DNA from 3 places in the Rhodoferax sp. LS1P39 genome. Region 1 is predicted to be linked to each of the others. Evidence: riboswitches for the same ligand, from Rfam matches in the RefSeq annotation. Region 1 holds a riboswitch; each other region holds the start of a gene.
The links. Region 1 has a riboswitch for thiamine pyrophosphate ahead of AC097O_RS10760 (purine-cytosine permease family protein). Riboswitches for the same ligand answer to the same signal wherever they lie in the genome.
Positions count from the first base shown of each region.

Region 2: it holds a riboswitch for thiamine pyrophosphate, as region 1 does, so the genes downstream of both, thiC (phosphomethylpyrimidine synthase ThiC) here and AC097O_RS10760 (purine-cytosine permease family protein) in region 1, are expected to answer to the same signal.
Region 3: it holds a riboswitch for thiamine pyrophosphate, as region 1 does, so the genes downstream of both, AC097O_RS11285 (thiamine ABC transporter substrate-binding protein) here and AC097O_RS10760 (purine-cytosine permease family protein) in region 1, are expected to answer to the same signal.

Region 1 is NZ_JBWMAV010000005.1:155,285-158,553, forward strand. It holds gene AC097O_RS10750 (hypothetical protein) at 1-279, opposite strand, end outside; gene AC097O_RS10755 (ABC transporter ATP-binding protein) at 408-935, opposite strand; TPP riboswitch at 1,137-1,249, shown strand; gene AC097O_RS10760 (purine-cytosine permease family protein) at 1,319-2,608, shown strand; gene thiD (bifunctional hydroxymethylpyrimidine kinase/phosphomethylpyrimidine kinase) at 2,659-3,269, opposite strand, start outside.
Region 2 is NZ_JBWMAV010000007.1:170,407-173,675, reverse strand. It holds gene AC097O_RS13600 (OmpA family protein) at 1-406, shown strand, start outside; gene AC097O_RS13595 (patatin-like phospholipase family protein) at 406-1,266, shown strand; TPP riboswitch at 1,282-1,382, shown strand; gene thiC (phosphomethylpyrimidine synthase ThiC) at 1,487-3,269, shown strand, end outside.
Region 3 is NZ_JBWMAV010000005.1:256,934-260,202, forward strand. It holds gene AC097O_RS11280 (ABC transporter permease) at 1-356, opposite strand, end outside; gene AC097O_RS11285 (thiamine ABC transporter substrate-binding protein) at 357-1,376, opposite strand; TPP riboswitch at 1,421-1,519, opposite strand; gene AC097O_RS11290 (VTT domain-containing protein) at 1,663-2,316, opposite strand; gene AC097O_RS11295 (hypothetical protein) at 2,408-2,851, shown strand; gene AC097O_RS11300 (cysteine hydrolase family protein) at 2,857-3,269, shown strand, end outside.

The DNA.
Region 1 (3,269 bases):
TGCCAGGTTGTGCTGCCGGGCCGTCAACCCCACGCCCAGCCCAAAGCCCGCCCGGTCTGCGGGGCCGGACCAGCCAGTCAGGGTGAGGCGGGAATCGGGCCGTGCATCGGCACGCTGCAAGTTTGGCATGGACAGCGTGGCCAGCTCCAGCTGCGGAGCCCCTGCGGCGGCCTCGTCGGCATCCTGCGCCAACGCCCCTCCGTTGCAACACAGCAGGGCCAGCACCGCGCCAAAGCGTGGAGGCAAACGCACATCAGGGCAAAAAGCGGCTGTGGGCATGGCGGCGTACCGTGGTGGAGATACGTTCATTGTGCGGCAATCTGGCGATTTTTTCAGCCGACCAGATCCCAAAAAAGCCCATAAAAAATGGGCTTTTCAAAGGCTTAAAAAGTGGCGCCCAAAGCGGCTTAAAACTCTTTTACCAGCGAGTAGGTCAGCCCGGCCGTGCCCAGCAGGTCTACCTGGGCATTCCAGCCATCGCCAAAGCGCCAGCCCACGGCGGGCACAAAGGCGGGCGAAAAACCCTTGTAGTTCAGCGGCACCTTGTCGTTATAGGGCGGCTTGTAGCCGTACAAAACGCCTGCCGACCACTTCAAATACACCTGGGGCAGGCTTTCAAACACGTTGTAGTAGCTTTTGCCTAGGTACAGGTAGCCGCTTTCCTGGCCAAACGAGTTGCTGAACAGCGCCAGGCCCACCAAGCTGTTGTCTACGGTGGATTCGCGTTCCAGGCCTACCAGCACCACATGGCGGTGTTCGGGGCTGGGGCTGAAGTGGGTGGTGTACGGGCTGATTTCCAGCCGCCAGCGGTACGGCACGGAAGGTGTAGCGACCTGGGGCGTATCGGGGGCGGTGGCCGTCTGGGCCATGGCGTGGCAGGCAAGGCCCAGCAAGGCGCAGGCAGCGAGCCGGTGGGGGATCAAGAGTGCATCCATGGGGCGATGAATAAATAGTTTGGCTGGGAGGTGCAAGGCCGACATCCAAGGCGGATGCGCACGAACCACGTACCTGGCTGCAGCCGATTGTACGGCTATTGTTTTGATAGCTGCTTGCGCCGATGGCATCTGCGCCGGAGGCCTATTTTGTGTCTACATGTAAGCCACTGCGCTAGAATCCGCCCACTCCGCAGCACTGCGGGGTATCGCTAGGGGTGTTGCGGCTGTGGAATCTGTTCCAGGGCCGCGACTGAGAAAGTCCCTTTGAACCTGATTGGGGTAATCCCCGCGCAGGGAAGCAAGTTCTACCACGGCGGCCTTCTCCGGCCATGCACGCCGTGCGGTTCAAGCCACCCTGCCAGCATCTTGCATGGAGCAAATGAGTGGCACATTCACCTATTTTTCACAATGAAGCCCTGACGCCGATCCCGGCCGCAGGCCGTGTTTTCAGTGGCGCATCGCACGCCGCCCTGTGGTTCAGCCTGGGCGTGGGCCTGCTGGTGATGCAGATCGGCGCCTACCTGGTGCCCGCCGTGGGCACGCAGCAGGCGCTGCTGGCCATCGTGCTGGGCTCGGTACTGGGCGCGGGGCTGCTGGCCTGGGTGGCGCGCATCGCCTGCGACAGCGGGCTGTCCAGCGCCGGGCTGATGCATGCCACCTTTGGCAGCGGCTTTGCCCGGCTGCCGGTGCTGCTGAACATCGTGCAACTGGTGGGCTGGACCACCTTCGAGCTGGTCATCATGCGCGACGGCACCGCCGCCATCGCCCAACGCAGCCTGGGCTGGAACCTCAGCGGCACCCAAGGCGTGCTGCTCACCACCCTGCTGTGGGGCGCGGTGCTCACCGCTTTGATGGCGGCCTCCATGCTGACCCTGGTGCGCAAGTTCATCAGCCGCTTTGGCCTGCCGCTGGTGGTGCTGTCGCTGCTGTGGCTGAGCTGGCAGTTTGCCCAGAAGCTGCTGGCCGGTGACGCGCAGGCCTTCTGGAGCCGCCCCGGCGACGGCAGCAAGGGCCTGCTGTCGGCCATGGACCTGGTGATCGCCATGCCGGTGTCGTGGCTGCCCCTGGTGGCCGACTACGCCCGCCATGGGCGCAGCGGCAAATCCGCCATGGCCGGCACCTGGCTGGGCTACGCGCTGGCCAATATCTGGTGCTACGCGCTGGGCGTGGTGGTGGTCACCGTGGCTGCACCGGGCACCGACCTGGTCACCGCACTGTTGATCGCCCAGGGCGGCCTGCTGGCGCTGGGGCTGATCTTGTTTGACGAGATCGACAACGCCTATGGCGACGTGTACTCGGGCGCGGTGTCGGCCCACAGCCTGCACCCCAAGCTGAGCATCCGCCGCTGGGGCCTGCTGTTGGCGGTTGGCTGTACCGCGTTGGCGCTGGTGCTGCCCATCCACAGCCTGGAGCCGTTTTTGCTGATGCTGAGCTCGGTGTTTGTGCCGCTGTTCGGGGTGATTCTGGGCCGCCTGGGCAGCCACGCCACCGCCTCGGTGCAGCGCCTGGTGGAGCCGGTAGCCGCCGGGCTGTGGCTGGCGGGTATCGCCCTGTACCACCTGCTGGCCCTCTACGCACCCCAGTTCGGCGCGGCCCTGCCCACGCTGGCCGTGGTCTACCTGGCCGCCTGGATGAGCCGCCCGCTGCGGATTACTTACGCACTACAAAAATAGGAGCTGCTAGCGCTTATGAAATAAGCGCTAGCGGCCTATTTCTTATAAATTTACCCGGTGAGAACCTGCATCGCCACAGGCGCAAAGCCGTGGTTCAGCGGGCCGTGTCCGTGCCCGGTATGCACCTGGGCACCACCGGTGATCGCCCCCAGGATATAGGCCCGCGCCAGCCCCACCGCCTCGGGCAAGGCCTGGCCCTGCGCCAGGTACACGGCGATGGCGGACGACAGCGTGCAGCCGGTGCCGTGGCCGTTGTGGGTGGCGATGCGCACCGACTCCCAGCGCTGGCGTGTGCCGTCCGCCAAGCCCAGCACATCCACCACCGCGTTGCCCGGCAGGTGCCCGCCCTTGACCAGCACCGCCTGCGCGCCCAGGGCTAACAGGTCGGCCACGGCGGGCTCCAATGCAGCCTCGTCCTCCACGCCACGGCCCAGCAGCAGGGCGGCCTCGTCGAGGTTGGGCGTGACCACGGTGGCGCGGGGAAAGAGCTGGTCCACCAGCACCTGCACCGTCTCCCGGGCCATCAGCCGGTCGCCGCTGGTGGCCACCATCACCGGGTCGAGCACCACTTTTTTGAGCTGGTAGTGGTCGATGGCCCAGGCCACCACCTCCACCATTTCGGGGGAGTGCAGCATGCCGATCTTCACCGCATCCACGCCGA
Region 2 (3,269 bases), on a different contig from region 1:
CTTCAAAACCGAGGAAGCTGCGCCCTACCTGGACCGGCTGGCCAGCCTGCTGAAAACCAAAACCACGCACGATGTCAGCGTGGAGGGCCATACCGACAACGTGGGGGGCCTGGACTTGAACCAAACCCTGTCCGACCACCGGGCGCGTGCGTTGCGTAAAGCTTTGGAAGAGCGTGGTGTCGAACCCCGGCGCATCGTCTCCGCAGGCTTCGCCTACAACCGCCCCGTGGCCTCCAACGCCAGCGAACAAGGCCGCACGTTGAACCGCCGCGTCGAGCTGATGGTGCTGGACGAAAAGGTGGAAACCCTGACCCAGGGCGAGCCTGCCAACGCGTTTGCGTCGGCTTTCGACAAGCTGCGCAAGATGGTCGACGACGGTGTGATCCAGCTGCCGGAAAGCCCGTAGTGCTGCGCCGAAGCCTGCTGGCTGCCGCCGGGGCCGCGCCGTTGCTGGCGCAGGCAGCGCCCGCCGCCAAAAGAATCGGCATCGCCCTGGGGGCCGGATCGGCCCGGGGGTTTGCCCATATCGGCGTGCTCAAGGCCTTGGTCGAAGCCGGTCTGGCCCCCGAGGTGGTGGCGGGCACCAGTGCCGGTTCCTTGGTGGGCGCTTTTTATGCCGCGGGCTACTCGCCCTGGCAGATCGAAGAGGTGGCCTTGCGGCTGCGCGACATCGAAATTGTCGATCTGGGCCAGGGCAACAAGCGCGGCATGTTCACCGGCGAAACCCTGCAAAAGCTGGTCAACCAGTACGTCAAGGACGTGCCCATCGAGCGCTTCAAACGCCGCTTCGGCGCGGTGGCCACGGTGCTGAAATCTGGTGAACTGCGCTTGCTGGTGGGCGGCAATGCCGGTGCGGCCGTGCGCGCCTCGTGCTCGATTCCCGGGGTGTTTGTTCCCTGCGTGATTGCTGACGAGGAGCTGGTGGACGGTGGGCTGGTCAGCCCCTTGCCGGTGAAAGCTGCGCGCAGGCTGGGTGCCGATGTGGTGATTGGCGTGGACGTGGGCGTGCTGCCGCAAAACAGCACCCGCGTGGGCCTGTACGAGGTGATTCTGCAGTCGTTTGAAATCATGGGCCGCTCGCTCTCGCAGCTAGAGGGGCAAACTGCCGACTTCATGGTCCGCCCAGACACGGCGCGGTTTTCCAGCACCGATTTCACGGTGCGCAAGGAAATCGTCCAGGCGGGCTACGAGGCCGGTGTGGCCGCGTTACCAGCGTTGCGCCAACTGCTGCGCGGGCGCGGAGCCAGCCCGGACCGGGTCGGGTAGCACATGCCGTACACTGCGCGCTGCCCGGGGTGCGCAGAGGCTGCGCTGAGATGGAATCCAAACCCGCGAACTTGATCTGGTTCATACCAGCGTAAGAAGAGCTTGACGATGCCGTCCACTGGCTGGACGGTGTTGTCTCACCGCCCGTCATGGGCGTTCTCCTTCGGGGTTTGCGCGGTCTGGCTGCGCGTTCCGGGCTCCACCAACCCAGGAGACCCCCATGAACGCACCCGACAAATTCACCCAGTTACTCCGCTACGCCTGCGACCCGCTGCCCGCCAGCACCAAGCGCTACATCCAGGGCAGCCGAGCCGACCTGCGCGTGCCGCTGCGCGAAATCATGCAGAGCAATGGCGAGGCCGTCACCGTCTACGACACCTCCGGCCCCTACACCGACCCCACCGCCCAGATCGACGTGCGCGCCGGTTTGCAGGCCCTGCGCGCAGGCTGGATCGATGCCCGTGGCGACACCGAGGCCTACGCCGCCCGCATCCTGCACGCGCTGGACGATGGCCGCAAGAGCGACGAGAACGAAGCGCTGCAGCAATTGCGCGCCCAGGCTTCCGGCCTGCAACGCGCGCCGCGCCGGGCCCGCAGCGGTGCCAACGTTTCGCAGATGCACTACGCCCGCCAAGGCATCATCACCCCCGAAATGGAATTTGTTGCCCTGCGCGAAAACCAGAAGATGGAGTGGATGGCGCAGTACGCCGCCAATACCGAGCGCGACCAGCGCCTGGCGGGTAACAGCTTCGGCGCATCCATCCCCAAGGTGATGACCCCCGAGTTTGTGCGCTCCGAGGTGGCCCGGGGCCGCGCCGTCATTCCGCTCAACATCAACCACCCCGAAGTCGAGCCCATGGCGATTGGCCGCAACTTCCTGGTGAAGATCAACGCCAACATCGGCAACAGCGCCGTCACCTCCAGCATCGAAGAAGAGGTGGAAAAACTGGTCTGGGCGATCCGCTGGGGTGCCGACACAGTGATGGACTTGTCTACCGGCAAAAACATCCACACCACCCGCGACTGGATCATCCGCAACAGCCCCGTACCCATCGGCACCGTGCCCATCTACCAGGCGCTTGAAAAAGTAGGCGGCGTGGCCGAAGACCTGACCTGGGAAATCTTCCGCGACACCCTGATCGAGCAGGCCGAGCAGGGCGTGGACTACTTCACCGTGCACGCCGGTGTACGCCTGCCCTTCATCCACCTCACCGCCAACCGCATGACCGGCATCGTCTCGCGCGGCGGTTCCATCATGGCCAAGTGGTGCATTGCCCACCATAAAGAGAATTTCATCTACACCCACTTCGATGAAATGACCGAGATCCTCAAGGCCTACGACGTGAGCTACTCACTCGGCGATGGCCTGCGCCCCGGCTCCAGCGCCGATGCCAACGACGAAGCCCAGTTCGCCGAACTGCGCACGCTGGGCGAGTTGACCCAACGCGCCTGGCAGCAAGACGTGCAGGTGATGATCGAAGGCCCCGGCCACGTGCCTATGCACATGGTGCAAGAGAACATGACCGAGCAACTTAAGCACTGCGGTGAGGCCCCGTTCTACACCCTGGGCCCGCTGACCACCGACATTGCCCCCGGCTACGACCACATCACCAGCGGCATCGGTGCGGCCATGATCGGCTGGTTTGGCACCGCCATGCTGTGCTATGTCACGCCCAAGGAGCACCTGGGCCTGCCCGACCGCGACGACGTGAAGACCGGGATCATTACCTACAAGATCGCCGCCCACGCCGCCGACGTGGCCAAGGGCCACCCGGGAGCGCGCTACCGTGACGACGCGCTGTCCAAGGCCCGCTTCGAGTTCCGCTGGATGGACCAGTTCAACCTGTCGCTGGACCCCGAAACCGCCAAAAAATTCCACGACGAAACCCTGCCCAAGGACTCGGCCAAGGTGGCCCACTTCTGCTCCATGTGCGGCCCCAAGTTCTGCTCCATGAAGATCACGCAAGAGGTGCGCGAATACGCCAAGAACCTGGGTGTCAGCG
Region 3 (3,269 bases), 100 kb from region 1:
CGCGGCCCCCACAGCGCCAACACGCCCAGCGCGGCGACCAGGGTGGGCACCACAAACGGCAGCATCAACAGGCGCAAAACCAGGCTGCGGCCCGCAAACTCCCAGCGCGCCAGCACCCAGGCCACGGGCAGGCCTAGCAGCAGCGCGGCGATACACGTCGCCCCTGCCTGCAGCACCGACCACAGCACGCGCCAGCGCAGGTACGGATCGGTCCACAGCGCCCACGGGGAACTACGGGTTTGCGTGGCCAGATCGCCCCACCAGCCCTCGCCCGCCAGCCGCAGCACCGGGGCCACCAGCAGCACGGCCAGGGCCAGAAGCGGCAGCAGCGCCAGCAGCCAGCGGCGAGACGGCATTTACTTCAGAACCACCTGCGTCCAGCGCGCCACCCAGCCCGTACCCTTGTCGGCAATGGTCTCGGCGGGCAGGCTGTCAAAGGCGGTGGGCTCCACGGCGTGCTTCATCACTTCGGCCAGGGGCGTGTGGGCTTCAATGGGGTACATCCACATGCTGGTCTGCAAAGCCTCTTGCACCACGCCGGAACGCATGAAGCGGATGAACTTAGTCGCCGCCTCGCGCTGGCCGCCGCCCGCCACCAGGGCCACGCCCTCCACCTGGCGGAACACGCCGCCCTTGAAGAACAGGTTGCCGGTGGGCGATTCGGTGATTTTTTCTTTGCTGTAGAACACCTCGGCTGCCGGGCTGCTGGCGTAGCTCACCACCAGCGGGCGGGTGCCGCCGTTGCGGCTGAACTCGGTGTAATAGGCCTCGGTCCAGCCCTTGACGGCTTTCACGCCGTTGCCGCGCATGCGGGCCCACCAGTCAAAGGCCTTTTCTTCGCCCATGCCGGCAATGGTGGCCAGCAAAAACGCGTAGCCGGGGCTGGAGGTGGCGGGGTTGGGCACCACTAAGAGGTTGCGGTAGGTGGGCTGGGCCAGGTCTTCCAGAGTTTTGGGCAGCGGCAGGCCGCTCTTGGCGAATGCCGCCTTGTCGAAGTTGAGGTTGACGAAGCCGTAGTCCACCGGCACCACGTTGGCACCCACCTGGGCGATGGCCGAGCCCTGGGTGTAAGCCACCGGCTCCAGCACCTTGTTGGCCTGGGCCTTGGCGACGGACGCGTTGTCCAGGCCAAACACCACGTCGGCAATGGGCTGGGCGCGGGTGAGGATGAGCTTGTTGAGCATCTCGCCCGCGTCACCGGCCTTGATGAGGCTGAGCTTGATGCCGGATTCGGCCTCGAACCGGGCCAGCAGCGGCTTGGGCAGCGAGAACGAACTGTGCACCAACACGCGCAGCGGGGTGTCCTGGGCTAAGGCCGGAAGCGAAACGGATACAGCCAGTGCGGCGGCGAGTGAAAAAGTGCGGCGGTGCAGCATGGTTGTCTTTCAATGCGCCAGCGGCGGACGCATGAAAAGGCCCCAGATCTGACCCATCACGCTCCCTCCGCTGGCATGACCCAGATCAGGTGTGGGGTATTTCTCAGTCCGCTAACCTATCGCGGACACCCCCGGTGAAGCGTCGGATTGTAGTGGTTGTCCACTGGCTCCAAGTTCTCCCTGTCAACACTGGATAAGCTTGTGGATAACCCTGCCAAGCACTTGTATAGGGCGGTTAAGTGCTTGATTTATAACGACAAAGCTTGCAGCGCTTAAAAATTAAGCACTACGCACCCGAGACCTTGCCAGACATGCGGCCCTTGACGGCGCCTAGCACAATCACCAGGCCGGGGATCAAGATCATGGCCCAGATGATCTTGTCCAGGTGCTGCTTGACCCACGGCAGGTTGCCAAAGAAGTAACCGATGGTAATGATGCCTGCCACCCACAGCACACCGCCCAGCACGTCGTAAAACGTGAACTTGGCGCGGCCCATCATGGCCACCCCGGCCACAAAGGGCGCAAAGGTGCGCAAAAACGGCATGAAGCGGGCGGCGACCAGGGTGATACCGCCGTAGCGCTCGTAGAACGCATGCGCCTGGTTGAAGGCCTGCTTGTTGAAGAGCTTGGAGTTCTCCCACTGGAACACCTTGGGGCCCAAGTAGCGGCCAATCGCGTAGTTGCACTGGTTGCCCAGGATGGCCGCCGCCAGCAGCAGGCCCACGGCCAGCGGGTAGGACATCAGCCCCACGCCGCACATGGCGCCCACCACAAACAGCAGCGAGTCACCCGGCAGAAACGGCATGACCACCACGCCGGTCTCCACAAAGATGATCAGAAACAGCAGCGCATAGACCCAGGGCCCATAGCTGGTCACAAAGGCCTCCAGGTATTTGTCTACGTGGAGGATGAAGTCGAGAAGTTGCATGAGAATGTCCATGGAGCGCGATTATCGTGGGTGGCTGCTGTCATCATGTGACATTGCATCCACAGGACTGGTTCCTGTGTGCCCCATCTAACCGAGTTGAAACATGAGCCTCCTCTGCCCCGTCTGTAAAACCGCAAACGCCCGGGACGCGACCGTGTGCGCCCAGTGTGCGGCCGCCCTGCCCGTGCCACCGCGCATGTCCCTGCTGGAGCAAGCCATGGCCAAGCCCACAGCCCCTCCGGCACCTCCGGCGCCACCACCTCCGGTCCCTGCCCCGCCCGTGCCGCCTGCACCCACACCCACACCCACACCCGTACCTGCGCCCGCGCCCAGGCAGGCCCCCATCCATTCCGGTTTCACCATGCCGCCCCTGCCCCCGCAGCCCCGGCGGCGGCGGCGCAGCCGTGCACCCTGGATACTGGCCATCGTGCTGATGGCGGCGCTGATGGTGGCACTGGGTTATGAGGTTTTGCAAGCCAACGGCGTGTCTCTGCCTTCGCTGCGCTCGCTGCTCCCTTCTAGCACCTCCAGTACCACCAGCCCTTGATCGCCATGACGCACCACACCCACCTGCTCATCATCGACCCGCAAAACGACTTTTGCGATCTGCCGGGCGCTGCCCTGCCCGTCGCCGGTGCCGATGCCGACATGCAGCGCCTGGCGGCCTTCATCCGTACGCACGGGTCGGCGCTAACCGACATCACCCTGACGCTGGACTCGCACCACCGCATCGACATTGCCCACCCCACCTTCTGGCAGCAGGCCGATGGCAGCGCGGTGGCACCGTTCACCACCATCACCGCCGCCGCCGTGCACGCGGGCCAGTACCTGCCGCGCCAGCCCGGGGCGCTGGGCCGCACCCTGGCCTACCTGGACGCACTGGAAGCCCGGGGCCGCTACCTGCTGATGGTCTGGCCGGTGCACTGTGAAATTGGCACCTGGGGCCACAACGTGCATGCCGAGGT